One region of the Streptomyces sp. NPDC052042 genome, then DNA from elsewhere that is predicted to be linked to it. Evidence: riboswitches for the same ligand, from Rfam matches in the RefSeq annotation. Region 1 holds a riboswitch; each other region holds the start of a gene.
The links. Region 1 has a riboswitch for thiamine pyrophosphate ahead of thiC (phosphomethylpyrimidine synthase ThiC). Riboswitches for the same ligand answer to the same signal wherever they lie in the genome.
Positions count from the first base shown of each region.

Region 2: linked by a shared signal. The riboswitch ahead of ACIHCL_RS09160 (thiamine ABC transporter substrate binding subunit) and the one ahead of thiC (phosphomethylpyrimidine synthase ThiC) in region 1 are both predicted to bind thiamine pyrophosphate.
Region 3: linked by a shared signal. The riboswitch ahead of thiO (glycine oxidase ThiO) and the one ahead of thiC (phosphomethylpyrimidine synthase ThiC) in region 1 are both predicted to bind thiamine pyrophosphate.

Region 1 covers NZ_JBIUBU010000010.1:16,901-27,152, reverse strand. The annotation lists gene hisC (histidinol-phosphate transaminase) at 1-1,051, opposite strand, end outside; gene ACIHCL_RS18165 (LacI family DNA-binding transcriptional regulator) at 1,469-2,581, shown strand; gene ACIHCL_RS18160 (metallophosphoesterase) at 2,781-3,839, shown strand; gene ACIHCL_RS18155 (hypothetical protein) at 4,029-4,862, shown strand; gene ACIHCL_RS18150 (GNAT family N-acetyltransferase) at 4,927-5,535, opposite strand; gene thiC (phosphomethylpyrimidine synthase ThiC) at 5,754-7,580, opposite strand; TPP riboswitch at 7,573-7,706, opposite strand; gene ACIHCL_RS18140 (YibE/F family protein) at 7,779-9,113, shown strand; gene ACIHCL_RS18135 (SsgA family sporulation/cell division regulator) at 9,232-9,669, opposite strand; gene ACIHCL_RS18130 (IclR family transcriptional regulator) at 9,771-10,252, opposite strand, start outside.
Region 2 covers NZ_JBIUBU010000003.1:398,699-408,950, reverse strand. The annotation lists gene ACIHCL_RS09185 (aspartate aminotransferase family protein) at 1-1,194, shown strand, start outside; gene ACIHCL_RS09180 (ABC transporter ATP-binding protein) at 1,463-2,200, shown strand; gene ACIHCL_RS09175 (hypothetical protein) at 2,182-3,363, shown strand; gene ACIHCL_RS09170 (ABC transporter ATP-binding protein) at 3,528-4,553, opposite strand; gene ACIHCL_RS09165 (ABC transporter permease) at 4,556-6,169, opposite strand; gene ACIHCL_RS09160 (thiamine ABC transporter substrate binding subunit) at 6,301-7,419, opposite strand; TPP riboswitch at 7,493-7,610, opposite strand; gene rlmN (23S rRNA (adenine(2503)-C(2))-methyltransferase RlmN) at 7,870-8,976, opposite strand; gene ACIHCL_RS09150 (phosphatidate cytidylyltransferase) at 9,083-10,189, opposite strand; gene frr (ribosome recycling factor) at 10,189-10,252, opposite strand, start outside.
Region 3 covers NZ_JBIUBU010000001.1:340,037-350,288, forward strand. The annotation lists gene metF (methylenetetrahydrofolate reductase [NAD(P)H]) at 1-607, opposite strand, end outside; gene thiE (thiamine phosphate synthase) at 844-1,497, opposite strand; gene ACIHCL_RS01490 (Rv2175c family DNA-binding protein) at 1,591-1,956, opposite strand; gene ACIHCL_RS01495 (NAD(P)/FAD-dependent oxidoreductase) at 2,027-3,205, opposite strand; gene ACIHCL_RS01500 (hypothetical protein) at 3,303-3,647, opposite strand; TPP riboswitch at 3,699-3,812, shown strand; gene thiO (glycine oxidase ThiO) at 3,810-5,036, shown strand; gene thiS (sulfur carrier protein ThiS) at 5,033-5,317, shown strand; gene ACIHCL_RS01515 (thiazole synthase) at 5,320-6,114, shown strand; gene pknB (Stk1 family PASTA domain-containing Ser/Thr kinase) at 6,246-8,180, shown strand; gene ACIHCL_RS01525 (deoxyribonuclease IV) at 8,187-9,062, shown strand; gene ACIHCL_RS01530 (sulfite oxidase-like oxidoreductase) at 9,187-9,819, opposite strand; gene bfr (bacterioferritin) at 10,014-10,252, shown strand, end outside.

The DNA.
Region 1 (10,252 bases):
CCTTCAGGAACAGGTCGTTCGCCTCGTCCTCACCGATCGTGACCCGCACGCCCTCGCCCGCGAACGGCCTGACCACCACGCCGGCCCGCTCGCACACCGCGGCGAAGTCGGCCGTACGCTCCCCGAGCCGCAGCCACACGAAGTTCGCCTGGGACTCCGGCACCGTCCACCCCTGCTCGGCCAGCGCCCGCTGCACCCGCTCCCGCTCGGCCACCAGGGAGCCCACGCGCCCCAGGAGCTCGTCCTCCGCGCGCAGCGAGGCGACCGCCGCGTCCTGCGCGAGCTGGCTCACCCCGAAGGGCACCGCCGTCTTGCGCAGGGCGGCCGCCACCGGCTCGTGCGCCACGGCGAAGCCGACCCGCAGCCCGGCCAGGCCGTACGCCTTGGAGAAGGTGCGCAGCACCGCCACATTGGGCCGGTCCCGGTAGATCGCAATGCCGTCCGGCACCTCGGCGTCACGGATGAACTCGCGGTACGCCTCGTCGAGGACCACCAGGACGTCGCCCGGCACCCGGTCCAGGAAACGTTCCAGCTCGGCCCGGCGCACCACGGTGCCGGTCGGATTGTTCGGGTTGCAGACGAAGATCAGCCGGGTGCGCTCGGTGATCGCCTCCGCCATCGCGTCGAGGTCATGCGCCTCACCGTCGGTCAGCGGCACCTTCACCGAAGTCGCGCCGCTGACCTGCGTGATGATCGGGTAAGCCTCGAAGGAGCGCCAGGCGTAGATCACCTCGTCGCCCGGCCCCGACGTCGCCTGCAGCAACTGCTGCGCCACGCCGACCGATCCGGTCCCGGTCGCAAGATGCGAGACGGGCACCCCGAAACGGTCGGCCAGCTCGTTCATCAGTCCGGTGCAGGCCATGTCCGGGTAGCGGTTGAAGGTCGCGGCCGCCGCCAGAGCGGACTCCATCACCCCGGGCAGCGGGGGGTAGGGGTTCTCATTGGAAGACAGTTTGAAGGCGACCGGTCCGCCGGCCGCCGCCGGTTTGCCCGGCACATAGGCGGGAACGCCGTCCAGCTCGGCGCGCAGCTTGGGGCTCGTCTCGCTCACCGCAGATCCTCCTCGACCGTCTGTACACATCAATACTGCTCACCTTATGAGGATTGGGCGCCGCTGCGAATGGCCCGTGCTCCCCCGTCGTCCGGTACGACCGGAAATGGGGCGTCCGGAGCGGCCAAGAGGGGATCGTCCGGAGCGACCGGGATTGGGGGGCGCGTGCGAGGTTGACGCGCGCCGGTGGCTCACGCCGTGGCGCGCATCCCTCGAAGAGGTGAGATGAGACCGCTTGGAGACAACGACCATTGAGTGGACCCATCGGGTTCAGTGCAGCATACGCAAAGGCTCATCCGTCCAATGACCTGGCCTTACAAGGCCATTAGCCCTCTGCGACCATGCAGAATCGTGCCTGTCAACGTGTGAATATGCGTCCGGGCCGACCTCTCGCGCGCCCCCTACTATCGGCTCGCCATGACAGCAGCAGGGAAGCACCAGGTGAGCCGGGCGGAGACGCCCCGGCGCGGCAGCCGGCAGGGACGAGCGGGAATCCGGGACGTGGCCGCCGCCGCCGGCGTCTCCATCACGACCGTCTCCGACGCGCTCAACGGCAAGGGAAGACTCCCGGACGCCACCCGCCGCCATGTCCGCGAGGTCGCCGAGCGCCTGGGCTACCGCCCGTCGGCCGCGGCCCGTACCCTCCGCACCGGCAAGTCCGGCCTCATCGGCCTGACCGTGACGACGTACGGGGACGAGCCCTTCACCTTCACCGAGTTCGCCTACTTCGCCGAAATGGCCAGAGCGGCCACGTCGGCGGCGCTGGCCCGCGGCTACGCCCTCGTCATCCTGCCCGCCACCTCACGCCACGACGTCTGGTCGAACGTCGCCCTCGACGGCACCGTCGTGATCGACCCCTCCGACCAGGACCCGGTCGTCACGGAGCTCGTGCGGCAGGGGCTGCCCGTCGTGTCGGACGGCCGGCCCGCCGGCAGCCTCCCGGTCACCGCCTGGGTCGACAACGACCACGGGGCCGCCGTGCTCGACCTGCTCGACCACCTCGCCTCCGCCGGGGCACGCCGCATCGGCCTGCTCACCGGCACCACCACCGACACGTACACCCGCCTGTCCACCTCCGCGTACCTCAGCTGGTGCGAGCGCGTGGGCCAGGACCCGGTGTACGAGTCCTACCCCGCCCACGATCCGTGCGCGGGCGCGGTCGCCGCGGACCGACTGCTGGCCCGCCCCGACCGCCCCGACGCCGTCTACGGGCTCTTCGACCCCAACGGCACCGACCTCCTGGCGGCCGCCCGTAGATACGGGCTGCGCGTCCCCGAGGATCTGCTGCTGGTCTGCTGCAGCGAGTCCACCGTGTACGCGACGACCGAACCGCCCATCACCACCCTCTCGCTCAAACCGCGCAGAATCGGCACGGCCGTCGTCCAGCTCCTGATCGACGCCATCGAGGGCGTGGATCACGGCGGCCCGGTGGAACAGGTCATACCGACGGAACTCATCGTTCGGACGTCGTCGCAACGCCGTCCGCCCCGCACCACGGTCAGCGCGCCTCGCTCTCCCGCCAGGGACTGAACAGGCAGCTTCCCCGCCAGGGATTCAACAGACGAATTCGGACCAAACGGCCCGTGAGCCTGACATGCTTCAGGATTCACCACCCCTGGTGCGTCACACAGCACGATTCGCATTCCTATGATGGGCGCACGACACCGCGGACCGCCCCGACCAGCAGGCCCGTCAGGTGTACGGCGGCGCGACGGTGGTGGAGGGGTCGATGACACAGGGGGCCGGTCAGGAACCCGTGGTGCGGACTGCGACGTTGCGCGACTTCCGCGTGCCGCCCTACGCGCAGACCCCGGTACCGCCCGCGTCTCCGCATCCGGGCAACGCCCTGCCCGCGGACGCGCTGCCCGAGGGGTACACCCCCACCGAACGCGACCTCCCGGTCATCAACCGCGGGGACACCGTCCAGGTCAGGGCCGTGCCCGAACCCCGGCCGGCCCGCGATCCGGAGCTCGGGCCGCTCTACGTCGTCGGCGACGTCCACGGCTATCTGGACGAACTGCTCGCCGCCCTCGCCGAACAGGGCCTCATCGACTCCGACGGCCGGTGGGCCGCGGGCAACACCCGCCTCTGGTTCCTCGGTGACTTCACCGACCGCGGCCCGGACGGCATCGGCGTCATCGACCTCGTGATGCGCCTGTCCGCCGAGGCCGCCGCCGCGGGCGGGTACTGCAAGGCGCTGATGGGCAATCACGAACTGCTGCTCATCGGCGCCAAACGGTTCGGCGACACGCCGGTGAACTCGGGCGCCGGCACCGCCACGTTCCAGGCCGCCTGGCTGCTCAACGGCGGCCAGAAGAGCGACATGGAGCGGCTCCAGGACGTCCACATCCAGTGGATGTCCCGCCTCGACGCGATCGTCGAGGAGGACGGGCATCTGCTGATGCACTCCGACACGACGGCGTACCTCGACTACGGCACCACCATCGAGGACGTCAACGACACCGTGCACGCCATTCTCACGCGCAATGACGCCGACGAGTGCTGGGACCTCTTCCGCAAGTTCACCAAGCGCTTCGCCTTCCGTGACGAGGCGGGACCGCAGGCCGTGCGGGAGCTCATGGCCGCCTACGGCGGACAGCGCATCGTCCATGGTCACAGCCCCATCCCCTATCTCCTCGGCGAGGTGGGGTCGGAGGACGGAGAGGACAGTTCGGGCCCCGAGGTCGAAGGCCCGCACGTGTACGCCGACGGGCTCGCCATCGCCATGGACGGCGGAGTGACCATGGCCGGAAAGCTGCTGGTCGTCCAACTCCCCCTGCATGACTGACGGTTTTCCGGGAAAACGCATCCACGACCTGACCACGCCGAGCACCGGGCCCTTTTCCGGAAAGCCCCTGTCACCCCGTGCCGAGGGCGCTCTACCATCGGCGTATCCGTAGCAGGCTCTCCTCCGTTCCGCCCGACTGCCCGGCACCAACGGGCGAGCGGGCGAGCGGGCCCGACGGAGCATCGGGGGATGCCCATGAACAGCGCTCCGCATCTGCTGACCGAGGACCGCCCCGAGTACGAGCGGATCCTCGACGACGCACTGCGCCATGCCCATCGGCGACCGGACCTGGCCGCGGTCGGCGAACGGCTCAACGCCGTGCAGCTGCGCACCATGGCGCTGGCCGCCACAGAAATGATCACCGCGACGGCCGCCACCGAGTACGACCACTACGTGAGGGTCCGCGAGGAACTGCGCGGCGCGGCCGACGAAGACCATCCGGGCCCGGGATCCGCCGCGGACCGCGACATCGGTTCGGGCGCCGGCGCGGGAGCGGTCGTCACGGTCCTCGCGCCCGTGCTTGCTGGCACCGCCGCGTTCATATTCCTGCTGGTCGGCTATCTGCTGAAGCTGCTCAGTCCGCCGCCCGCCTTCGCCTCGACCATGGTCACCGCCGGCTGGTTCTTCGCTGTGGTCATGGCCGCCGCCATCCTGGTCGCCGCCGTCGGGCTGCTGATCACCGCACTGCGCAACGGCTCCGCGTCGGAGAACGCCATACGCGACGAGATCGAGCTCCCGGAGGACGTGGCGCGCGCCCGGGAGGCATGGCGCCACGCGCTGCTGGAACGCGGCATCCTGCCGTTCCTGCGCGACGCCCTCGACGACCCCGGGGCCGCGTCCGCCTCGCGCACACCGCAGCGCTCGCCGAACCGCATCCCGAAGGTCGGCTACAGCCGCCCCGACTTCTCCGGCCCGGACGAGGGCCCGGCCGCCGGCCCCCGCCCGACCTTCACCAGCCCCGACTTCACCGGCCCCGACTTCTCCGGATCCGACTTTTCCGGCCCCGAGCGGGAAGAGGCATGACCAGGAGGCCGGGCCCTCCCCTCCCCCGGTCCCGGTGACGGGCGCCGCACGCGCCCGCGCCGAGTCACACGTCCCAGGACCTCGGCCGCCCCTGCCCCTCCCACTCGGGGCGGAGCAGCGAGAACACCGCGAGGTCGTGCCGCCGCCCGCGATGCAGGCATGCCGAGCGGCTCACCCCCTCCTGGGTGAACCCCGACGTGCGCAGGACGGCGAGCGCGGCCGCATTGTCCGTGTGGGCGGCGGCCCGCAGGCGGTACAGCGGAAGCTCCCCGAACGCCAGGTCCGTCAGCGTGTCCAGGACGTCCGTGCCATGTCCGCGACCGCGGTACGGCGAGGAGATCAGCACCTCGACATCGGCGGTGCCGTCGGCGAAGTCCTGGTCGGTGAGGGCCGCGCGGCCCACGGGGCTGCCGTCGGCCAATACGACGAGGAAGTCGTCGCGGTCATGGTCCTCCCCATCGCGCTCGATGAGCTCGCGCAACGAGGCGAGCGAACGCGGCCAGACCCCCATCTCATGGGTGGTCGACGGATCGGATCGCCACTCCTGCAGCAGTTCGGCGTCATCGACCTCGACGGGGACGAAGGCGATCCCGCGTCCGCGCCAGCACGGTGGACGACCCCCTTCCTCCCCCGCCCCCGCCGTTGCCGCCATTTCCATCGCTCTGTCGCTCATGTGGGGATGCTACGGAGAAGGGACGCTCGCGATCAGCCGGTTTTTCACTCCGGCGGCGCCCCCGTCCGGCCGGTGAGAAGGTCGGCCACGAGGGTGTCATCCGGATCACTCCCGGGCCGCCCCCCTGGTCGGGACCGATCACACCGGGGCGACCGAGGCAGGCCGAACGGCGAAGCGCCGTCTCGAAGCGAGAGCTTCCAGACGGCGCCGCATCCATATCAGTCGGCCAGCGGCAGGTAGATCCGGTTACCCGAGGCCGCGAACTCCTTGGACTTCGCCAGCATCCCGGCCTCGATCTCCTCCGGCGTGGCCTCCGCGTCACCGCCGAACTGCTCTGTGATGTTCCTACTGATCTTCATCGAGCAGAACTTCGGGCCGCACATCGAGCAGAAGTGCGCCGTCTTCGCCGGCTCGGCCGGCAGCGTCTCGTCGTGGTACTCCCGTGCCGTGACCGGGTCGAGCGCCAGATTGAACTGGTCCTCCCAGCGGAACTCGAACCGGGCGTCGGAGAGCGCGTCGTCCCAGTCCTGCGCCCCCGGATGCCCCTTGGCGAGATCCGCCGCGTGGGCCGCGATCTTGTACGTGATCACGCCGGTCTTCACATCGTCCCGGTTCGGCAGCCCGAGGTGCTCCTTGGGCGTCACGTAGCAGAGCATCGCCGTGCCCCACCAGGCGATCATCGCCGCGCCGATGCCCGAGGTGATGTGGTCGTACGCCGGGGCGACATCGGTGGTCAGCGGGCCGAGCGTGTAGAAGGGCGCCTCCTCGCAGACCTCCTGCTGGAGGTCGATGTTCTCCTTGATCTTGTGCATCGGGACATGGCCCGGCCCCTCGATCATGGTCTGGACGCCGTACCGCTTGGCGATCGTGTTCAGCTCACCGAGCGTGTGCAGTTCGGCGAACTGCGCCTCGTCGTTGGCGTCCGCGATGGAGCCGGGGCGCAGCCCGTCGCCGAGCGAGTACGTCACGTCGTAGGAGGCGAGGAGTTCGCTGAGTTCCTCGAAGTTCTCGTAGAGGAACGACTCCTCGTGGTGCGCGAGGCACCAGGCCGCCATGATCGAGCCACCGCGCGAGACGATGCCGGTCTTGCGACGGGCGGTCAGCGGAACATGCGCCAGGCGTACGCCGGCGTGCACCGTCATGTAGTCGACGCCCTGCTCGGCCTGTTCGATAACGGTGTCCTTGTAGATCTCCCAGGTCAGCTCCTCGGCCTTGCCGTCGACCTTCTCAAGGGCCTGGTAGAGGGGCACGGTGCCGATCGGCACCGGGGAGTTCCGCAGTACCCACTCACGGGTGGTGTGAATGTTGCGGCCGGTGGAAAGGTCCATGACCGTGTCGGCGCCCCAGCGCGTCGCCCACGTCATCTTCTCCACCTCCTCCTCGATGGAGGACGTCACCGCGGAGTTGCCGATGTTCGCATTGACCTTCACCAGAAACCGCTTCCCGATGATCATCGGCTCGGTCTCGGGGTGGTTGACGTTGGCCGGCAGTACGGCGCGGCCCGCGGCGATCTCCTCGCGAACCACCTCCGGGTCCACGTTCTCCCGGATCGCCACGTACTCCATCTCCGGGGTGATCTCGCCCCGCCGGGCGTACGCGAGCTGGGTCACCGGCCGCCCGTCCCGGCTGCGGCGCGGCAGCCGGGGGCGGCCGGGGAAGACCGCGTCGAGATTGCGCAGCCCTTCCCCAAGCTCTCGGCTCCGCTCGACCAGGGGAGACCCCATTCGCGGCGAGGTGTGCCTGAGCCCGTCGTCCTCGGGGCGGACGGGGCGGCCCGGGTATTCCTCGGTGTCGCCGCGCGTGGTGATCCAGTTCTCCCGCAGCGGCGCGAGTCCGCGGCGGACGTCGGTCTCGACGGCGGGATCGGTGTATGGCCCCGACGTGTCGTACAGCGTCACGTCCTTGCCGTTGGTGAGGTGCACCTGACGGACCGGCACACGGATGTCGGGGCGCGAGCCCTGGACGTATCCCTTGTGCCAGCCGATGGACTTCCCGGCCTCGTCGCTCTGGCTGGAGGCAGGCGTGCGTGCGTCCGATGTGGTCATGAGACCTACTCCCTACGCCGGCATTACCCGGTAACAGGTTCGGCGGTCGGCGCAGCCCTTCCCGTACGGACGTACGGAGATCAGCGCCCTCTCAGCCCGGTGCTCCGAGCTCCCGCGTGTGCAAAGGTTCCTCCACGCTAGCGCCCTGTCCAGCAGAATGAACAGAGGGCCCCCTTGCTTCCTTGCGATGATCGCCCTGTGACGTCCCTCCCCAGCGTTTCCGAACCTCCGAGCCATCACCAGGGCCCTTCACACGGCCATACGCACAGCCACGGCCCCGCCGCGCCCGTCTCCAGGCATCTGCGGAAGGTCATCGCCGCCGTACTGATCCCGTTCGCCGCCGCCGTCGTCGTCGGACTCCTGGCGCTCTGGCCGGGCAGTGCGCCACCGCACGAACGGACCGGTGTCGGCTTCGACCAGCAGACCCAGCAAGGCAGGGTGGTGAGAATCGACAAGGTGAACTGCGAGGAGGTGAACGTCGCCCAGCTGCCGACCGGCGGCGAGGCCACTCCGCCGACGGCGGGCCGTTCCGGGCGGTGTGAGAAGGCCACCATCGAGGTGACGACCGGTCAGGACAAGGGGCGGAGATTCGTTGAAGTCGTGCAGCCCGACGCGCCGCGCCAGTTGCGCGAGGGGCAGGGCGTGGTCGTGGCCTACGCCCCGGACGCACCCCGGGATCTGCAGTACTCGGTGACCGATGTGAATCGGAAGTTCCCGATGGCACTTCTGGCCGGGATCTTCGCGCTGGTCGTGGTCGCGGTGGGCCGGATGCGCGGGGTGACGGCCCTGATCGCGCTCGCGGTGTCGTTCGCCGTACTGACCCTGTTCATCCTCCCGGCCATACTCCAGGGCTCGAATCCGCTGGTCGTCGCGGTGGTCGGGGCCAGTGCGATCATGCTGATAGCGCTCTACGCGTGCCACGGGCTCACCGCCCGCACCTCGGTCGCGGTGCTCGGCACCTTGATCTCGCTCCTGCTGATCGGGCTGCTCGGATCGCTCTTCATCGGCTGGGCGAGCCTGACCGGAAACACCGACGACAGCACCGGCCTCATCCACGGCCTGTATCCGGACATCGACATGAGCGGCCTGCTGCTGGCCGGCGTCATCATCGGTTCGCTCGGGGTACTCGACGATGTGACGGTCACCCAGACGTCGGCCGTCTGGGAACTGCACCAGGCCAACCCGACAATGGGCGTGCGGCAGCTGTACCGGGCAGGAATCAGGATCGGGCGCGATCACATCGCCTCGGTCGTCAACACGCTGGTGCTCGCCTACGCCGGGGCGGCGCTTCCCCTGCTGCTGCTGTTCTCGATCGCCCGGAGCAGCATGGGGACGGTGGCCAACAGTGAGCTGGTGGCGGAGGAGATCGTACGAACGCTGGTCGGTTCGATCGGACTGGTCGCCTCCGTGCCGGTGACGACGGTGCTCGCCGCGCTGGTCGTCTCCGCGGACCGCACAGGGCTCGGCGCGGAAGCCGGAGCTCCAGCACCCGTACGGACCGGAAGGGGCCGCCGCCGCAGGGCGAAGCCGTGAGAGCCTCGGAGCGGAGACCGGCCGGCCGACGGAGAACACCCCACTACGGAGAGTGATTCACCCGTTCGGCGAGTGTCATGTTCGACCGGCGGACGCCGGCCGGGGGGCACCGCGCCCCTCAACCGGCGTTCTGCTCCTCGGCGAGGATCCTGCCCAGGGCCTCCTCCAAACTTCCCTCGAAGTCACCCAGCGTGCGCTCCTGCCCGAGCGGAACGAGTTTGTCGGTCCGGTCGAGAAAAGCCACGAGCGGCGCCGAACCGGCCCGGAAGAGGGCGCGGTCGGCGCCCACCTGGAGCCGAATGTGCACATCGGAAAGCCCTTCGGGATCCGTGGGTCCGATATGCACATCGCCGTCGCCACTGGGGCTGTTGAGACCGTCGAGCAGCAACTCACGGCCGAACGCCCAGGTGACCGGAGCGTCACCGGGCAGATGGAAGGTCATCCGAACCGCATACGGATCACACACTTCGTACCGGAGTTCCACCGGGATCCGGAAAGAGAGCTCCTCGGAGACGAGGAAGCTCATCATGACCTCTGCTTGAACCGACTCGCGCATCGTTCAACCCCGCAGTAGATGAATCTGGCCAGGAATGATCCCCCATGGCCCTATTGACGCCATCGTGGTGCACGCGATAGCAGATCACAAGGAGTGATTTTTCAGATACTGATAGAGAACACGAATGAACGCAAGAGGCTAGACACTTCGCCACGTAGTTGTTCGACTGCGGGGAGCAATCGATGCTCTTGTTCCAGGGGTACCGAAATCGCCATCGCGGCGGCGGTGAAGCCGGCGGTGATCGGAATGGCCGCGCAGACCGTTCCCAGGACGTACTCCTGCCGTTCGACGACAGGTTCCATTCGTTCCAGCGACCTCAACCGCTCAAGGAACGTCTCGCGGTCCTTCACCGAATAACAGGTCAGCGGCCGTACCGGATAACGGTCCAGATGGTCCTCACGCGCCTTCTCGTCCAGCCGGCTCAGCAGACACTGGCCGAGCGCGTGGGCGTGCCCGGTCTCCCGGAAGGACGACCACTCGCGCACGGCGGGCATGGCGGGGTCGTCGGCGACCGCGACGAGTTCGATCTCGCCCTCGCGGTAGACGGCGCAGTACACTGGTGCGCCGATGGTGTCGCGCCAGC
Region 2 (10,252 bases), on a different contig from region 1:
GTCAACGCCGGCCACGGCCGGCACGAGCTCGCCGAGGCGGCCTACAAGCAGGGCCAGGAGCTGGGCTTCTTCCCGGTCTGGTCCTACGCCCACCCCAAGGCCGTCGAGCTGGCCGACCGTCTCGCCGACTACGCACCGGGCGACCTCAACAAGGTCTTCTTCACCACCGGCGGCGGTGAGGCCGTGGAGACCGCCTGGAAGCTGGCCAAGCAGTACTTCAAGCTCCAAGGCAAGCCGACCAAGTACAAGGTCATCTCGCGCGCGGTCGCCTACCACGGCACCCCGCAGGGCGCCCTGTCGATCACCGGCCTGCCGGCGCTGAAGGCCCCCTTCGAGCCGCTCGTCCCCGGTGCGCACAAGGTCCCCAACACCAACATCTACCGCGCCCCGATCCACGGCGACGACCCGGTGGCCTTCGGCCGCTGGGCCGCCGACCAGATCGAGCAGCAGATCCTCTTCGAGGGCCCCGAGACCGTCGCCGCGGTCTTCCTGGAGCCGGTACAGAACGCCGGCGGCTGCTTCCCGCCGCCGCCCGGCTACTTCCAGCGCGTGCGCGAGATCTGCGACAAGTACGACGTGCTGCTCGTCTCCGACGAGGTCATCTGCGCCTTCGGCCGCCTGGGCACCATGTTCGCCTGTGACAAGTTCGGCTACGTGCCGGACATGATCACCTGCGCCAAGGGCATGACCTCGGGCTACTCCCCGATCGGCGCCTGCATCGTCTCGGACCGCGTCGCCGCGCCGTTCTACGAGGAGGGCAACACCTTCCTGCACGGCTACACCTTCGGCGGTCACCCGGTGTCCTCGGCGGTCGCTCTCGCCAACCTCGACATCTTCGAGCGCGAGGGCCTCAACCAGCACGTGCTGGACAACGAGAACGCCTTCTTCACCACGCTGCAGAAGCTGAACGACCTGCCGATCGTCGGCGACGTCCGCGGCAACGGCTTCTTCTACGGCATCGAGCTGGTGAAGGACAAGGCCACCAAGGAGACGTTCAGCGACGAGGAGACCGAGCGCGTCCTGTACGGGTTCCTCTCCAAGGCGCTGTACGACAACGGCCTGTACTGCCGTGCCGACGACCGCGGCGACCCGGTCGTCCAGCTCGCGCCGCCGCTGATCTCCGACCAGGCGACGTTCGACGAGATCGAGGGCATTCTGCGCAACGTCCTGACGGAGGCGTGGACCAAGCTCTGACCGGCAGCTTCGTCCGCCGCCCGGCCACGGACCGGCCGGCGGACGGCCTCCGGCGCCCGACTGCACCCGACGACCGCCCCACCAGCGGTCGTCGGGTGCGGTCGACAACGGCCCGGGTGCCCCCATTCGAGTGGGAAGGGGCGCACCCGGGCCGTGTGCTGTGCCCAGACCCCGGTCCGGATCCCTACGGTGCCGAGTGACCGATCGGCCCCCGCTTCGTTCCCCCGTACGGGGGACGGGACTTACGATCTGAACCGAGGTGTACACCATGGTGGCCCCGCCGGACAACGACGTGATCTGGGCGCGTTCCCTTCAGCACTCCCACAACGGCTCGCCCGCGCTCGGCGGAGTCTCCCTGGGCGTCCGCGACGGCGAGATCCTCGCCGTGACCGGCCCCAGAGGCAGCGGCAAGACGACCCTGCTGCTCTGTCTGTCCGGTCAGCTGGTGCCCGAGCAGGGGGAGGTGTGGTTCAACAGCGTCCCCGTCCACACCATGGGCCCCCGGCTGCGCGAACGGCTGCGCCGCGACAGGTTCGGCTGGATCGCCCCGGAACCACGACTCGTCCCGGAGCTGAACGCCTGGGAGAACGTGGCGCTTCCCCTGCTCCTGCGCGGCGATACGCACCGGGAGGCGAAGAAGACCGGCCTGGAGTGGCTGGAACGGCTCGACATCGGTGCCTGCGCCAGGCAACGCCCGCACACCCTGCTCCAGGGGGACCGCCAGCGGATCGCGGTGGCCCGTGCGCTGGCCGCGTCGCCGACGGTGATCTTCGCCGACGAACCGACCGCGACGCTGCGCCGCACCGACCGGACGCACGTGCTGCGCACCCTCACCAGCGCGGCGCGCTCGCACCGCATCACGGTGGTGCTCGCCACCCATGACGCGGAGGTCGCCTCCCTCGCCGACCGAACGGTCCCGCTGCTGGAGGGCCGCCGCGTCACCACCGTCGCCCTGCCCGCGGCATCCGATGCGGAGGGCCGCGCGGCGTGCTCACTCTCCGTCTAGCCCGGGGTTCCCATCCCCTGGTCCTGCTGCGCAGGCTGCTGGTCGCGGCGGCCTCCGCCGGGGTCGGCTTCCTGCTGCTGTGCGCCCTGGGCTACGCGTCGGGGCACCCGGCCCAGTCCACCGCGGCGGTGCAGCGGTTGCTGTGGTGCCTGGTCCCGCTCGCCGCCACCGTGCAGTTCGCGGTCGCGGTGGCCCGCACGGATCCCAGCACCCGGCCGCGTTCCGGGCTGTCCGCCGTGGGGCTGGGTCCCATGAGGCTCACCGTGCTGGCCGCCACCTCCACCGCCGTCTCCTGCGCACTCGGATCGGTGGTGGCGCTGCTGCTCTTCCTGCAGCTGCGCGGGGATCTGTCCGGGCTGCCGTTCGACGGTGCCGCGGCCGGGCTGCTCGACGCGCGGGCCCCGCTGCCGCTTGCCGCCGCGCTGGTGCTGCTGTCCCTGGTCCCGGTGTCCGCGGCGGTGGCGAGCGGGCTGGCCTTGCGCGGCAGGCCCGTCGCGGTCCCGTTGCCGGATGACGGCCCCGCGGACGGCCCGGAGGAGGACCACCCCGTTCCGGCGGCGCCCCCGTCCGGACTGCCGTGGGGGGTGGCCCTGACCTCGGTGGGTCTCGCGGTCGAGGCGTACATGAGCCGCGGTGACGGACACCGGCTGATCCCGCTCCCCGGCCGGCTCGACGACACCCCGGCCGGGGTGCTGGCGGGATGGGCGCTGACGGCGGTCGGCCTGGCTATGGCCGGGCCCGGTCTGGCGTACCACTGCGGCCGGCTGCTCCAGTCGGTGCGGCCCGGCGCCGTACGACTGTTGGCCGGGCGGGTGCTCATGGACGAGGCGCGCCGGATCGGCGGTCCGCTGGGGGTGGTGTGCGCGGTGCTCTCCGCGGTGGTCGCCGCGTACGCGCTGCACGGCACGGGTCCGCGTCCCCTCGGCCCGCTCACCGTGCTGGGCTCGGTGCTCGTCCTCGGCTGCACCGCGGCCACGCTGCTGACCTCGGCCCTGGAGGCGAGGCAGGACCGTGCCCGGACGTCACGGGCACTGGTGCGGCTGGGGGCCCCGGTCTCGGCGCTGCGGTACGCCACGGCGCTGCGCGCCGCCGTCCTGCTGGCGGTGTTCGCCCCGCTGACCTGGCTGGTCGCCGAGCTGGCCGCGCTGCCGCTGACGGTCTGACCACGGCGCCTGCGTCCGTCGGACGCGGGCACGCCCGCCATGCGCGACGGCCCCGGCCCCGCGGGTGGCGGGCGCCGCGGGCGCGCGGGCCGCTCACCGCCCGGCGGGCAGCACCGCGCATGCCGCCCCGGTCCGGCCCTGCCGCCGCCCCCGCCGGAGTCCCGTCACCGTTCCGCGGGCAGCACCACGCACTCCACCGCGTCGAAACGGACACCGACCGCAGCGCCCTCCCCGGGCACGTCCCGCAGCGCGCACTCCGCCTCCAGCGCCGGACCGCGCTCCGGGGCCAGCCGTACGGCGACGCGGTCGCCCCGGAACGTGCGCGTCCCGACCGTGCAGCGCAGTCCCTCGTCCGGGGGGCCGATCCGCACACCGGCCGGACGCACCAGCACGGTGCGCTCCCCCTGTGGCGCCCCCTCGGGCACCGGGACCGCGCCCCACGCCGTGTCGGCGACCGTGCCGGTCACCCTCGCCGCCACCACGTTGTCGAAACCGAGGAACCGGGCGACGAACGCGGAGGCGGGCCGCTGCCACACCTCCAGCGGCGTACCCGCCTGGGCGATCCGCCCGTCCCGCATCACCACCACCCGGTCGGCCAGCGCGAACGCCTCGCCCTGGTCGTGCGTGACGGCCAGCACCGTCGTACCCAACCGGCCGAAGAGCGTGCGCAGTTCGACGACGAGGCGCTCACGCAGACCCCGGTCGAGCTGACCGAGCGGTTCGTCGAGCATCAGCAGCTTGGGGCGCGGGGCGAGCGCCCGCGCGAGGGCGACCCGCTGCTGCTCGCCGCCGGAGAGCGCGGTGACGGCCCGTCGCTGGGCGCCGGGCAGGCCCACCAGGTCGAGGAGTTCGCCGACCCTGCGCTCCTGGTCGCGCCGGGCCACCCCGTGCATCCGCAGCCCGAACGCGACGTTGGCCCCGACGTCCCGGTGGGGGAAGAGCTGGTGGTCCTGGAACATCAGGCCGAGCCCGCGCCGGTGCACCGGCACCCCCGTCTGGTCCGCCCCCTCCAGCAGCACCCGGCCGCCGTCGGTCGGCTGCAGCCCGGCGACGACCCGCAGCAGGGTCGACTTGCCGCTGCCGCTCGGCCCCAGCACGCAGACGATCTCGTGCTCGTCGACCTCCAGGTCCACCCGGTCCAGCGCGGTCCGGTCGCCGAAGCGAACCGTGGCCGAGTCCAGTGTCAGCATCGTCAGAACTCCCCGGCCCGGTCCGTGCGGATACGTTCGAGCAGCAGCAGCGAGACCGCGCACACCGCCATCAGAATGGTGCTGAGGGCCATCGCCTGGCCGTAGTTGAGCTCCCCGGCCCGGCCCAGCAGCCGGGCCACCGCGACCGGCAGCGTCGGCCGGTCGGGCCGTGCGATGAACACCGTCGCGCCGAACTCGCCGAGCGACACGGCGAACGCGAAACCGGCCGCGACCAGCAACGCCCGCCGCACCATGGGGAGATCGACCTCCCGCCAGGCCCGCAGCGGCGACGCCCCGAGCACCGCGGCCGCCTCCCGGAGCCGTCCGTCCACCGCTCGCAGGACCGGCAGCATGGTCCGTACGACGAAGGGCACGCCGACCAGCGCCTGGGCGAGCGGCACCAGGATCCACGACGTGCGCAGGTCCAGCGGCGGCTTGTCCAGGGTGATCAGGAAGCCGAAGCCGACGGTGACGGCGGACACGCCGAGCGGCAGCATCAGCAGCGCGTCGAGACCGCGCACGAGCCGACCCGCGCGCCGGGTCAGCGCGGCGGCGGCCAGCCCGCCGACGACCAGCGCGATCACGGTCGCGACCAGCGCGTACGCCACGGAGTTCCCGATCGCTTCGAGCGGTGCGACCAGGAAGGTACCGCCGCCCGCGTCCACGGACCCGAGGGTTCGGTAGTAGCCGAGGCCGTGGCCGCCGGGGGTGGCCAACGAGCGTTCCACCAGCACCGCGAGGGGCAGCAGGATCAGCAACAGCACGGTCAGCAGCACCGCGCCCAGCAGCGCCCGCTGCCCCGCCCCGCGCGGCCTGCGCGCGGTCTGTGCCGGATCGACCAGCCGCAGCGCGGTCTCCCTGCGCCGCACCGTCCAGGCGTGCACGGCGAGGATCGCGCCCACCGCGGCGAACTGCACCAGGGTCAGCACGGCGGCCGTCGGCAGGGCGAGGAGCTGGGCGGTCTGCCGGTAGATCTCCACCTCCAGCGTGGCGAACCCCGGACCGCCGAGGATCTGGACGACGCCGAAGGAGGTGAAGGTGAAGAGGAAGACCATCAGCGCGGCGGCGGCCACGGCGGGCGCGAGGGCCGGCAGTGTGACCCGCCGCCAGGCCGCGAAGCGTCCGGCGCCCAGCACCCGGGCGGCTTCCTCCTGCCGCGGGTCGAGTTGCGCCCACAGCCCGCCGACGGTCCGCACGACCACCGCGTAGTTGAAGAAGACGTGGGCGAGCAGGATCGCCCACACGGTGGTGTCGAGGCGCACGCCCCACAGTTCGTCGAGGAGCCCGCCACGCCCCACCAGCGCCAGGAACGCCGTTCCGACGACGACGGTCGGCAGGACGAACGGCACGGTGACGACCGCCCTCAGCAGGTTCTTCCCGGGGAAGTCGAGGCGGGCGAAGACATAGGCGCCGGGCAGCGCGATCAGCAGTGTCAGCGCGGTCGAGGCCAGCGCCTGCCAGGTGGTGAACCAGAGGACCTCCCGGATCTCCGGCCGGGCCAGCACTTCTCCGATCCGGCCGAACTGCCAGACGCCGTCCGCCTTCAGTCCCCGGCCGACGATCGCGGCGACGGGATGGGCGAAGAACACCGCGAAGAACGCGACGGGCAGGGCCATCAGGCCCAGCCGCGCCGCGCCCGCGCGCCTGGCCGCCGCAAGCACAGCGTCCGCGCGCCCGGTGCGCGGGCGCCGACCCGTGCCGTCCGCGCCCTTGCCCTCCGCGCCCGTTCCGTGTGCGGCGGACGCGGCTACTTCACGACGAGCGAGGACCACGACTGGACCCACTGCTCACGGTTCTTGGCGATCAGGTCGGGGGCGACGGTCTTCGGCTCCTGGACGGTCGCGCCGAACTTCGTGAACAGCTCCGGGAGTTCCGCGTCCGCGACGACCGGGTTCACGAACATGTTGAGCGGCATGTCCTCCTGGAAGCGCTTGCTGATCAGGAAGTCCAGCAGCGCCTTGCCGCCCGCCTCGTTCTTCGCTCCGTTCAGCAGACCCGCGAACTCGATCTGCCGGAAGCAGGTGCCGGTGGCGACCCCGGTCGGGGCCTCGGTCGGCTGCGGCTTCGCGTAGAGCACCTCGACCGGCGGGCTGGATGCGTACGAGACGGCGAGGGGCCGGTCGGCCTTGGCCTTCTTGCCTCCCGCGGAGCCGGAGAACTCCTCGTTGTACGCCTGCTCCCAGCCGTCGACGACCTTGACGCCGTTGTCCTTCAGCTTCTTCCAGTAGTCCTGGTAGCCCTTCTCCCCATAGGCGGCGACGGTGCCGAGGAGGAAGCCGAGACCCGGCGACGAGGTCGCCGCGTTCTCGATGACCAGGAGGTTCCTGTACGCGGGCTTCGCCAGGTCGTCGAAGGTCCGCGGCGGGGCGAGCTTCTTGTCGGCGAAGTACTTCTTGTCGTAGTTGACGCAGACGTCGCCGGTGTCGACGGGCGTGACACGGTGCTCGGCGTCCAGCCGGGTGGCGGCCGCGACCCGGTCGATGCCCTTCGCCTCGTACGGCGTGAAGAGGCCGCTGTCGAGGGCGCGGGAGAGCAGGGTGTTGTCGACGCCGAAGAACACGTCCCCGCGCGGTGAGCCCTTGGTCAGGATCTCCTGGTTGAGCGCGACACCCGCGTCTCCGCTCTTCAGGACCTTGACGGTGTAGCCGGTCTCTTCGGTGAACTGCTTGAGCACGGCGTCGGAGGCGTTGAAGGAGTCGTGGCTGACGAGCGTCACGGTCTTCGGGCCCGGGCCCTTGGCGCCACCGGAGCCGGAGGACGACGTGTCGGAACTCCCGCACCCGGCCAGGGCCGTGACGCCGAGCGACGCGGCGACGGCCGTGGCCGCGAGACGCACGGTGCCCATGGTCCTGCGCGTGGTGGTCATGGTGGATTCCTCCTGGGTTTTGGCCAGGAAGAGACGCGGCCCCACCCGCGGAAAGCGGGCAGGGCGCTACAGCATGAGTTGGTGACCGAACTTCCTACCCGGAATGACCCGGGCGAGGTTCAGAGGGTCTGCGGACGACCGGTCTCCCGGTGCCGCACTCTCAGCGCTGTGGCGCTCCCCTGTCGGAATATGAAGTTGATTTCCGGACCAGGTTACACGGGCCGTCCGACCGGCCCGCCGGGGCCTCGGCGCTCGGGCGTGCACCGGCCCGGAACACCCGGCCGGCCCCGGTATCCGTGCTCGCTTCGCCCGGTCGGCCCCGGGAGCCGGTCGGCACCGGCCCCGGCACACACGAGCGCCCGTCGGCCCGGGATCCGGGCGGTGCGGTCCGGCCCGGCTGCCTGCCGGGCGCCGGTCCGCCCCGGCGCCCGCACTCCGTGCCGCTCGGTCTCAGCGCTCGGCCGCCGCGAGCTGCCCGCAGGCTCCGTCGATCTCCTGGCCTCGGGTGTCCCGTACGGTCACCGGCACCCCGTGTGCCGCGATGGCCTCGACGAACGCCTTCTCGTCCTCGGGCCGGGAGGCGGTCCACTTGGAGCCGGGCGTCGGGTTCAACGGGATGAGGTTGACGTGCACCCGCTTGCCCTTGAGCAGCCGACCGAGCAGATCGCCGCGCCATGCCTGGTCGTTGATGTCCCGGATCAGGGCGTACTCGATGGAGACCCGGCGGCCGGACTTCTCCGCGTACTCCCACGCGGCGTCCAGCACCTCGCGCACCTTCCACCGGGTGTTCACCGGAACGAGGGTGTCGCGCAGTTCGTCGTCCGGTGCGTGCAGCGAGACGGCGAGGCGGCACTTGAAGCCCTCGTCGGCGAAGCGCAGCATCGCGGGCACCAGGCCCACCGTGGAGACGGTGATCCCGCGCTGCGAAAGCCCCAGCCCGTCCGGCTCCGGATCGGTCAGCCGTCGGATCGCGCCGACCACGCGGTTGTAGTTGGCCAGCGGCTCGCCCATACCCATGAAGACGATGTTGGAGAGCCGTGCCGGACCGCCGGGAACCTCGCCGTCGCGCAACGCCCGCATGCCGTCCACGATCTGGTGGACGATCTCCGCGGTCGACAGGTTGCGGTCGAGGCCCGCCTGTCCGGTGGCGCAGAACGGGCAGTTCATCCCGCATCCGGCCTGGGACGAGATGCACATCGTCACCCGCTCGGGGTAGCGCATCAGGACGGACTCGACGAGGGTCCCGTCGTGCAGCTTCCACAGCGTCTTGCGGGTGGTGTCGTCATCGCAGCTGATGTGGCGGACCACGGACATCAGCTCGGGGAACATCGCCTCGGCGAGCCTGTCCCGCGAGCCGGACGGGATGTTGGTCCACTCGGCCGGGTCGAGCGCGTACCGCGAGAAGTAGTGCTGCGAGAGCTGCTGGGCGCGGAACGGCTTCTCGCCGATGGCGGCGACCGCCTCCTTGCGCTCGGCGGGCGTGAGGTCGGCGAGGTGCCGCGGCGGCTTCTTGGCTCCGCGGGGCGCGACGAAAGTGAGTTCTCCGGGCTTAGGCATGGTCCGTCCAGTGTCGCAGACGGAACGGCGAGGGCCCGCCGCCCTGTGGACAGCGGGCCCTTGCCGGAGAACGCCCTGGTCGGAACCGGTCGGACCGGCCCCGGGCTCAGCCGGAGCCGACGAACAGCACCAACAGCAGCCAGACCACCGGAGCGGTCGGCAGCAGCGAGTCCAGCCGGTCCATGATCCCGCCGTGCCCCGGCAGCAGCGTGCCCATGTCCTTGATGCCGAGGTCACGCTTGATCATCGACTCGCCCAGGTCGCCGAGGGTGGCGCTGACGGCGACCGCGAGCCCCAGCAGCAGCCCCTGCCACCAGGAACCCCCGTCGATCAGGAACTGCATGCACAGGGCGCCCGCGACCATCGCGAAGGCGACGGCCCCGAAGAGGCCCTCGCGGGTCTTCCCGGGGCTGATGCGCGGCGCGAGCTTGTGCTTCCCGAAGCGCCAGCCGACGGCGTACGCCCCCGTGTCGCTGACCACGGTCAGCAGCAGGAAGGTGAGCACCCGCTGCGGCCCGTCGTCCGCGGCCAGGAGCATGGCGACGAAGGTGGCGAGGAACGGCACGTAGAACGCGGCGAACACACCGGCCGTGACGTCCTTGAGGTAATCCTCCGGCGGCTGGGTCATTCGCCAGACGAGCACCGCGAGGGCGGTCAGCGCCACGGCCACCCAGGCGCCCTCGGCGCCCTTGACGTATCCGGCCACCACCATCGCCGCGCCGCCCACCGCCAGCGGCGGAAGCGGTGCCTTGATGCCCTTGCGCTCCGACAGCCGGGAGGTGAGCTCCCACAGGCCCACGACGACCGCGACGACGATCACCCCGACGAAGACGGCCTTGACGACGAAGAGGGAGGCGACGATGACGGCGCCGAGCCCCACCCCGACCCCTATGGCGGCTCGCAGGTCACGGCCCGCACGTTTCTTCTGCGGGGGCGGTGGCGCGGTGGGCATGGGCTCCTGCGGCTTCTCGTCGCGGAACAGGGGGCCGCCGCTCAGGCGTACGCCCCCCTGCTCCCGGTCATCACGGTCGTCGGCGTCTCCACCTGCGTACGGAGCGTCGCCCGCGTACGAGGTGTCCGCCACGACGGGCATGGGCCGGGTCTGCTGGGCGTCATGCACATCGTAGGCGGGACCCGCCGGGGCGGCAGCCCGCATCTCGGGCGCAGCCCACTGACCGGCTCCCGGCGCAGCGCCCCAGGAAGAGTCGTTCATCAGATTTCGAGCAGCTCGGCTTCCTTGTGCTTGAGCAGCTCGTCGACCTGTGCGACGTACTTC
Region 3 (10,252 bases), on a different contig from region 1:
TGCGCACATAGTCGTCCGGATTGAAGAACATCTGGGTGATCGCATAATCGGCACCGGCGCGGCACTTTTCCACGAAATGCCGGATGTCGGTGTCCCAGTCGGTGGAGCGCGGATGCCTCTCGGGAAATGCCGCGACCCCCACACAGAAATCGCCGGATTCCTTGATGAGCCGGACGAGGTCGGCCGCGTACCGGACGCCCTGCGGGTGCTCGACCCATTCACCCATCGGGTCGCCCGGCGGGTCGCCGCGCACGGCCAGGATGTTCCTGATCCCGGCGTCGGCGTACTGCCCGACCATGTTGCGCAGTTCGGCGACGGAGTGGTTGACGGCGGTGAGGTGCGCGACCGGGGTCAGGGTGGTGTCGGCGGCGATCTCCTGCGTGGCCTTGACCGTCCCCGCCCGGGTGGAGCCGCCGGCGCCGTAGGTCACGGAGACAAAGCTCGGCCGCACCGCCTCGACGCGGCGCAGGGCGTTCCAGAGGTTCCGCTCGCCCTTCTCGGTCTTGGGCGCCCAGAACTCGAAGGAGTACGAAGGCTCGCCGGTCGCGAGAAGTTCACGCACCGTGGGGGCGTGATCCGTCCTGGTGGTAGGTGTGCCAAGGGCCATACGGGCAGGTTAACCAGAGTGCGCGGACCACAGGACCAGACCAGCGCTAAATGTCCGGATTGCGCGTTTGTTTGTCCATCCTTCGGACATCCGGCCGGCCCACGCTTCGATACGTGCCACCGATCGCACGGCGGCGCGGTCCGGATCGCGCCCCGGCGCGGCCCCGGACCGAGTCCGGTTCACGGGCGGTCCGGACCTCCGTCCGCCCCGGGCCGGGACGCGGGCACACCTCCCGCTCAGGCTCCGGCGCGGGCCCTGATCCTTCCGGCGAGTTCGGCAGTGGCCGCGGCGGGGTCGTCGGCCTCGGTGATCGCCCGGACGACGACCACCCGGCGCGCCCCGGCGTCCAGGACCTCGTCGAGATTGCCCGCGTCGATCCCGCCGATGGCGAACCAGGGCCGCCGGGTGCCGAGCGAGGCGGCGTACCGCACGAGGTCCAGCCCCGGCGCGGGCCGTCCGGGCTTGGTCGGGGTGGGCCAGCAGGGCCCGGTGCAGAAGTAGTCCACGCCGGGCTGGGCAGCGGCCGCGTCGACCTCGGACTCGGCGTGGGTGGAGCGGCCGATCAGCACGTCGTCGCCGAGGACGGCGCGGGCCGCAGGGACCGGCAGATCGCCCTGGCCGAGATGGAGCACATCGGAGCCGATGGCGTGCGCGACGTCGGCCCGGTCGTTCACCGCGAGGAGCTTGCCGTGGCGCTTGCAGGCGTCGGCGAAGACCGCGAGGTGTTCGAGTTCCTCGGCGGCCTCCATGCCCTTGTCGCGCAGTTGGACGATGTCCACCCCGGCGCCGAGAACGGCGTCGAGGAAGGCCGGGAGGTCCCCTTGGCGCCTGCGGGCGTCCGTGCACAGGTAGAGCCGGGCGTCGGACAGCTGTGCGCGAGGCGTGGACATGATGCGATTCCCCCCGAAAGAGCGTGAGCGGTGGTGGTCGGAGCGGGGCCGGGTGCGGGCCGTCGGACCCGCACCCGGCCGGCGGTCACCGGTTCAGACGGCGAGCGCCTGGGCGCGGCGCTTCACCTCCGTGCCGCGATTCTCGCTCAGCGCCTGGGCGGGGGTGCCCGGCAGGGTCGGATCGGGGGTGAAGAGCCACTCCAGCATCTCTTCGTCGTTGAAGCCGTCGTCCCGCAGCAGGGTCAGGGTGCCGGAGAGGCCCTTGACCACCTTGTTGCCGGCGATGAAGGCGGCCGGCACCTGGAGCGCCCGGTTCTCACCTCGGCGCACGGCGATGAGCTGACCCTCCTTGACCAGCTGCCGCACACGTGTCACCTCGACGCCGAGCTTCTCGGCGATGTCGGGGAGGTGGAGCCAGGCGGGGACGAGAGCATCGGTTTTCGTGTCAATCTCGGTCACGGGACAAGCGTGCCATCCCGGACCGACAGTCGGTAGCCGGGCCGACCGTACGGGCGGTGCCGGTACGCCGTCAGAGGGTCGTCGACTTCAGGGGTACGGAGGGGTCGGCGGCCCGCACCGGGTCGATCCGCGCGCCCGCCTCGACGAGCCTGCGGCCCTGCGCCAGGTCGCGGGGGCGGCCGACGGCGAGGACCGCGACCAGGACGCCGTCGCGCAGCCAGCACACCGACCAGGCGGGGTCCGCGGGATCGCCGCGCCACAGCAGGGTGTCGGCGCCCTCGTGGTGGCCCGCGTACTGCACGAACCGGTCGAACTGCTCGGACCAGAAGTACGGGACGGGGTCGTAGGCGGGCGGAGCCGGGCGGTCCCCGTCCGCCGCGACGATGCCCGCCGCGACGGTCCGGGGGCCCTGGAGCGCGTTGTCCCAGTGGTGGACGAGCAGGCGCTCGCCGTACCGGGCGGAGGGGAACGAGGCGCAGTCCCCGACCGCGTACACGTCGGGCAGCGAGGTGCACAGCGCGGCGTCGGCGGTCACCGATCCGTCGGGGCCGAGACCGATGCCGGAGCCGGCCAGCCAGCCGGTGGCGGGGCGGGCGCCGATGCCGACGACGACGGCCCCGGCCGGGATCTCACGGCCGTCCGCCAGGACCACCCGGCCCGGTTCGACCCGGTCGACCCGGGCGCCGGTGAGGAGTTCGGCGCCACTCTCGGCGTACCAGGCCGCCATCGGGGCGGCGACCTCGGCGGGCAGCGCGCCGGCCAGCGGCCGGTCGGCGGCCTCCAGGACGGTGACCGTGCAGCCGGCGGCGCGGGCCGCGGTGGCGAACTCGGCGCCGATCCAGCCCGCGCCGACGACCACGACGTCATGCCGTTCGTCGAGGACGGGCCGCAGCCGGGCCGCGTCGTCGAGGGTGCGCAGCAGATGGACGCCGGGAACGCCCTCGGTGCCCGGCAGGACGACCGGTTCCGCTCCGGTGGCGATCACCAGCACGTCGTAGGGGACGGGGCCGGACGCGGTGTCGAGCTCGTGCGCCGCGGCCCGCAGGCCGGTGACGTCGAGGCCCAGCCTCAGCTCGATGTCCAGTGCCTCGAAGTCGATGTCGAAGGCGGAGCCCTCGGCCTCGCCGAGCAGCACCGCCTTCGAGAGTGGGGGCCGGTCGTAGGGCTGGTGGGGCTCGGCGCCGATCACCGTGACGGGACCGGTGAAGCCCTGCTCCCGCAGGGCCACGGCCGTCTGCACGCCGGCCATGCCCGCGCCGGCGATGACGACGCGCCGTTCCGGACGCTTGGACTGCTGCGACTGCTGCTGCTCGCTCACCTGTACACCATAAGCACCTGACAGGACGTCAAGGCAGGGGGAGTTCCTCCACGGCGCTGGTGCCGCTGCCCGCCTGCGACTCCCATTCCCACCGCTCCTCCAGCCTCACCCGGCCGTCCGGGAGGTCGGCGACGGTGGAGACGCAGTGGCCGCAGGACGTCGTTCCGTCCTGCCCCAGCTGGACGTACCGGAAGTCCAGGACATCGCCGTCGCGGGTGCCGACGAGATGGCCGCGGACCACGTCGCCGCCCGCGTACTCGGCCCAGATCCGCCCCTCCTCCTCGTGGTACGTGAAGCGGGTGCGGGTGCCGACCTGGCCGGGTGCCTGGTCGGCGACCGGCGAGAGGACGAGTCCGTCGAGCGAACGGGCCATGACTGCTGCTCCCTTACCGGGTCCGGCGGACGGGGTTTAGGGTGGCCACGGTAAGACACTCGCGGGAGCCCGGACGCAGCGGGCTGAGAGGAAGGCTGGAGCGGCCTTCGACCGTACGAACCTGATCCGGGTCATGCCGGCGAAGGGAGGGGCTGGACGCCCATGCGTTCTTCTCGGAACGGGGACCCGTCCGAGGTCCTCGGCAACGGATCCGGCGCCCCGGCGGCCGGGTCCGACGTCCTCGTCATCGGGGGCGGGATCATCGGGCTGGTCACCGCCTGGCGGACCGCGCAGCGCGGACTGCGCACCGCGGTCGTCGACCCCGAACCGGGCGGCGGGGCCGCCCGCGTGGCGGCCGGGATGCTGGCCGCCGTCACCGAACTCCACTACGGCGAGGAGCTGTTGCTGGGGCTGAACCTGGCCTCGGCCGCCCGCTATCCGGACTTCGTGGCGGAGTTGGAGGAGGCGAGCGGCCTGGACACGGGCTTTCGCACCTGCGGCACGCTCGCCGTCGCGCTGGACTCCGACGACCGGGCCCATCTGCGGGAGCTGCACGCCCTGCAGCGGCGTTCGGGTCTGGAGTCGGAGTGGCTGACGGGACGCGAGTGCCGTCGCCTGGAGCCGATGCTCGCGCCGGGTGTGCGCGGCGGGCTGCGGGTCGACGGCGACCACCAGATCGATCCGCGCCGGCTGGCCGCCGCGCTGCTCACCGCGTGCGAGCGGGCCGGGGTGGTCTTCCACCGCGCCCGGGCGGAGCGTCTGACGGTGGTGCGCGACCGGGCCGCCGGGGCCGTGCTCGCCGGGGGCGCGAAGCTCGTCGCCGGCCGGGTGGTGATCGCCGCGGGCAGTCTCAGCGGCCGGCTGCCGGGCCTGCCGGCCGGGGTCGCGCCGCCGGTCCGGCCGGTGAAGGGGCAAGTGCTGCGGCTGACCGTGCCCGCCCCGTACGCGCCCTTCCTCTCCCGGACGGTCCGGGCCCTGGTCCGGGGCGGCCACCTCTACCTCGTACCGCGCGAGAACGGCGAACTGGTCGTCGGCGCCACCAGCGAGGAGATGGGCTGGGACACCACCGTCACCGCGGGCGGCGTCTACGAGCTGCTGCGCGACGCCCACGAGCTGGTGCCCGGCATCACCGAGCTGCCGCTCGTCGAGACCCGGGCCGGTCTGCGCCCCGGTTCCCCCGACAACGCCCCGCTGCTGGGCCCCACGGCGCTGCCCGGCCTCCACCTCGCGACCGGCCACCACCGCAACGGCGTCCTGCTCACCCCCGTCACCGGCGATGTCATGGCGGCGTCGCTGGCCGACGGCGAGCTGCCCGAGGTGGCCCGCCCCTTCAGCCCGCACCGCTTCTCGCCCGCCGCCGACGCCGTACGTCAGGAGCAGCCCGCATGACCGAGCCCGCGCCCACCCCCGGTTCCGCGTCCGTCCCCGTCTCCTCCCCCGATGCCTCCGCCGATCCCTCCCGCGCCGCCGTCTCCGTGTCCGTGAACGGGGAGGTCCGGCTCCTCGCCGCGGGCACCACCCTGGAGGCCGTCGTCGCCGGGCTGACCTCCGCCGGCTCCGGTGTCGCGGCGGCCGTCAACGAGAGCGTCGTACCGCGCGGGCAGTGGCCCGCCACCGCGCTCCACGACGGCGACCGGGTCGAGATCCTGACCGCGGTCCAGGGAGGCTGACCGTGTCCGATGACCTCTTCGCCCTCGGCGACACCACGTTCGGCTCCCGGCTGATCATGGGCACCGGCGGGGCTCCCAGCCTGGATGTGCTGGAGCGCTCCCTCGTCGCCTCCGGCACCGAGCTGACCACCGTCGCGATGCGCCGCCTCGACCCGACCGTGCAGGGCTCGGTGCTCTCCGTGCTGCGGCGGCTCTCCATCCGCGTGCTGCCGAACACGGCGGGCTGCTTCACCGCGGGCGAGGCCGTGCTGACCGCCCGGCTGGCCCGTGAGGCGCTCGGCACCGACTGGATCAAGCTGGAGGTGGTCGCCGACGAGCGGACCCTGCTGCCCGACCCGGTCGAGCTGCTGGATGCCGCCGAGACCCTGGTGGACGACGGTTTCACCGTGCTGCCGTACACCAACGACGACCCGGTGCTGGCCCGCCGTCTCCAGGACGTGGGCTGCGCGGCGGTGATGCCGCTCGGCTCCCCCATCGGCTCCGGCCTCGGCATCCGCAATCCGCACAACTTCCAGCTGATCGTGGAGCAGGCCCGGGTACCGGTGATCCTCGACGCGGGCGCCGGGACGGCCTCGGACGCGGCGCTGGCGATGGAGCTGGGGTGCGGGGCGGTGATGCTGGCCTCCGCCGTGACCCGGGCCCAGGAGCCCGAGCTGATGGCCGCCGCCATGCGGCATGCGGTGGCGGGCGGGCGGCTGGCGTACCGGGCGGGCCGGATCCCGCGCCGGCACTTCGCCGAGGCGTCGTCGCCGACGGCGGGGCGCGCGGTGCTGGACCCGGAGCGCCCGGCCTTCTGACCCGTCCGGCCTACGGGGACGCCGCCATCGGCAGCATGGGGACGTGTCCCTGTCACGGCTCGGCTGCAGTACGGCCCCGGGACCGTCCGAGCCGTCGGAGGGTGTCCGCCGCGGCTCGTAGACTCACTTGCGTGGATACGACCCTCCAGGACCCGCTCGTCGGGCAGCTGCTCGACGGCCGCTACCGCGTCGATGCCCGTGTCGCCGTCGGCGGCATGGCCACGGTCTACCGGGCCGTGGACACCCGGCTCGACCGGGTACTCGCCCTCAAGGTGATGCACCCGGCGCTCGCCACCGACGCGTCCTTCGTCGAGCGGTTCATACGCGAGGCCAAGTCCGTGGCCCGGCTCGCGCACCCCAATGTGGTCGCGGTCTTCGACCAGGGCGCCCAGGGGCAGTACGTCTACCTGGCGATGGAGTACGTCTCGGGCTGCACGCTGCGCGACGTGCTGCGCGACCGCGGCGCCCTGCAGCCGAGGGCGGCGCTGGACATCCTGGAGCCGGTGCTCGCCGCGCTCGGCGCCGCGCACCGGGCCGGGTTCGTGCACCGCGACATGAAGCCGGAGAACGTCCTGATAGGGGACGACGGCCGGGTCAAGGTCGCCGACTTCGGTCTGGTGCGGGCGGTGGGTTCGGCCACCAACACCACCGGATCGGTGCTCGGGACCGTCTCGTACCTCGCTCCCGAGCAGATAGAACACGGCACCGCGGACACCCGTACCGACGTGTACGCCTGCGGTGTGGTCCTGTACGAGATGCTGACCGGCGCCAAGCCGCACACGGGCGACACTCCGGCCCAGGTGATCTACCGGCACCTCAACGAGGACGTCCCGGCCCCGTCGGCCCTCGTCCCGGACCTTCCGGTGGCGCTGGACGGCCTGGTGGCGAGTGCCACCGCGCGCAACCCCGACGTCCGCCCGTCCGACGCGGTGGCGCTGCTGGCCGAGACCCGCGAGGCCCGCTCCGACCTGACCGACGCCCAGCTGGACGCCGTACCGCCGCAGGCGCTCGCCGGGGAGCGCGACGCCACCGAGGACCGCACGAGCGTCATCCTCCGCCCGCTCCCGGCCGGCGAGGGGACCGCCCAGCACACCAGCCGGCTGGAGAGGCCGCCCCTGGAACCGTCGGGTCCCCCGCCGCGGGCATCGCGCACACGGGGCTGGGGAGGGCTCGGGCGCCCGAGCCGCTCCGTCCTGACCGCGGTGGCCGCCGTGCTGCTGGTGCTGGGCATCGGCACGGGCGTCTGGTACATCAACTCCGGGCAGTTCACCCGGGTGCCCTCGCTGCTGGACCAGACCGAGCAGACCGCCCGCCAGCGGCTCTCGGACGCCGGTCTGGACGTCAAGGGCGTCGAGCGGGCCTACAGCGACACGGTGCAACGCGGCAAGGTCGTCGACAGCGCCCCTGCGTCGGGCGCCCGCATCCGGAGGAACGACAGGGTGCGGCTGGTCGTCTCGCGCGGCCCCGAGATCGTGAAGGTTCCCGATGTCCAAGGCCTCGCGCTCGCCGACGCCAAACGTGATCTGAAGGAGGTCGGCCTGGTACCCGGCATGGTCACCGAGGAGTTCAGCGGCGAGACGGCACGGGGCGAGGTGATCCGTACGGACCCCGCGGCGGGCGCCGAGCGCCACTCCGGCTCCGCGGTCGCCCTGGTCGTCAACAAGGGTGCTCCGGTCGACGTGCCCGATGTCACCGGGCTGTCCGTCGAGGACGCCACCGCCGCACTGGACGAGGAGGGGCTGAAGGCCGAGGTGCTGCCCGACCGGGTCCACTCCCCCGAGGTCGCCGGCGACATAGCCCATCAGTCGCTGGGCGAGGGCAGCCGGGCTGCCGAGGGCGACACCATCACGCTCACGGTCTCCAAGGGCCCCCGGATGACCAAAGTCCCGGACGTCATCGGGAAGGACCTCGACGCCGCCAAGCGCGCGCTGGCGGACGCGGGGTTCGAGGTTGAGGTCAAGCGCCCGCTCATCCCCTTCGGCGACACCGTCACGAGCCAGTCCGTCGAGGGCGGCGAGCGGGCTCCGGAGGGCAGCACCATCACCATCAGGACCAAGGGGATCTAGAACCGCATGCGCAATCCTGTCGGTGGCCACGTGCCCGTGGCCGGCGGTCTCGCCAAGGTCGGCCTGCCCTACGCCCGGGAGATGGGTGCGGAGGCGGTGCAGGTCTTCGTCGCCAATCCCCGCGGCTGGGCGGCCCCCGTGGGCAACCCCGCCGAGGACGAACGGTTCCGTGCCGAGTGCGCCGCCGCGGCCCTTCCGGCGTACGTCCACGCCCCGTATCTGATCAACTTCGGCTCGCACACCGAGGCCACCGTGGAGAAGTCGGTGGATTCCCTGCGGCATTCGCTGCGCCGGGCCCGCGCGATCGGCGCACTGGGCGTCGTGGTGCACACCGGGTCGGCGACCGGCGGCCGGTCGCGCGAGCGGGCCCTCGCACAGGTGCGTACGCACCTGCGGCCGCTGCTGGACGAGCTGACGCACGACGACGACCCATACCTGCTGCTGGAGTCCACGGCCGGCCAGGGCTCCTCGCTCTGTTCACGGATCGGGGACCTCGGTCCGTATTTCGAGGCGCTGGACTCCCACCCACGGCTCGGCATATGCCTCGACACGTGCCACGTCCACGCGGCCGGCCACGACCTGGCCGAACCGCAGGGCATGCGGCGGGCCCTGGACCTGCTGGTCGACACCGTCGGCGCGGGGCGGCTGAAACTGATCCACGCCAACGACTCCAAGGAGGCGGCGGGAGCCCACAAGGACCGGCACGCGAACATCGGCGCCGGGCACATCGGCGAGGAACCGTTCCGGGAGCTGTTCTCCCATCCGGCCACCGAGGGCGTTCCGCTGATCATCGAGACGCCGGGCGGCAAGGACGGCCACGCGGCGGACGTGGCCCGGCTGAAGGGGCTGCGCGACGGGGGCCGGCCATCGGCACGTGGGTGATCGGCCGGGACAAGGGCTACGCCGTGGCGCACCGGTAACACCACCGAGGACACGGGGTCACCGCCGAGGGCGAGGACACCGGCCCCGAGGACGGACGGACCGGGCGGACCCGCCCTCCGCGCGGTCAGAGCTCGGGGCCGTCCCCGGGCTCTTCCTGGTACGAGTAGCGCTGCTCGCGCCACGGGTCGCCGATGTTGTGGTAGCCGCGCTCCTCCCAGAAGCCGCGGCGGTCCGCCGTCATGTACTCGATGCCCCGGACCCACTTGGGGCCCTTCCAGGCGTAGAGGTGCGGCACGATCAGCCGCAGCGGGAAGCCGTGCTCGGCGGTGAGCAGCTCACCGTCCTTGTGGGTGGCGAAAATCGTTCGGTCCGAGGTGAAGTCGGACAGCCGTAGGTTCGAGCTGAAACCGTACTCGGCCCAGACCATCACATGCGTGACGTCGGACGCGGGCGGCGCGAGCTCCAGGACCGTGCGGGCGAGGACCCCGCCCCATTCGGCGCCGAGCATGCTGTATTTGGTGACGCAGTGCAGGTCGGCGACGACCGAGGTGTACGGGAGCGCCGAGAACTCCTGATGGTTCCAGCAGTGCTTCTGGCCGTCCGCCGTGGCGCCGAAGACCCGGAACTCCCAGCGGTCCGGTTTGAACCGGGGCACCGGCCCGTAGTGGGTGACCGGCCAGCCGCGCTGGAGCCGCTGTCCCGGCGGAAGCTCCGACTGCTCTGACGCGCGGTTTTCCCGGCTTTCCGGCTGACCCATGCCTCCATGGTGACAGACAGACAAGGGTGGTTCCGACCAGGGTATGGATAATTCTGGCAAATCCCACTAAGCGTGTACTTACTGGACGCCGACCGGACGCAGTGCGAGGATTCGGCCAACTTGCCGTATTCGTGGGCATTCACTGGCATACCCCGGTATTGGCCGTTATTCATCGGCCGGAAGGAGCCTCACCGATGCAGGGCGATCCCGAGGTCCTTGAGTTCCTGAACGAGCAGCTGACCGCCGAACTGACCGCGATCAACCAGTACTTCCTCCATTCGAAGATGCAGGAGCACCACGGCTGGCTGAAGCTCGCGAAGTACACGCGCGCCGAGTCGTTCGACGAGATGCGGCACGCCGAAATCCTCACGCACCGCATCCTGTACCTCGACGGACTCCCCAACTACCAGCGACTTTTCCATGTGAGGGTCGG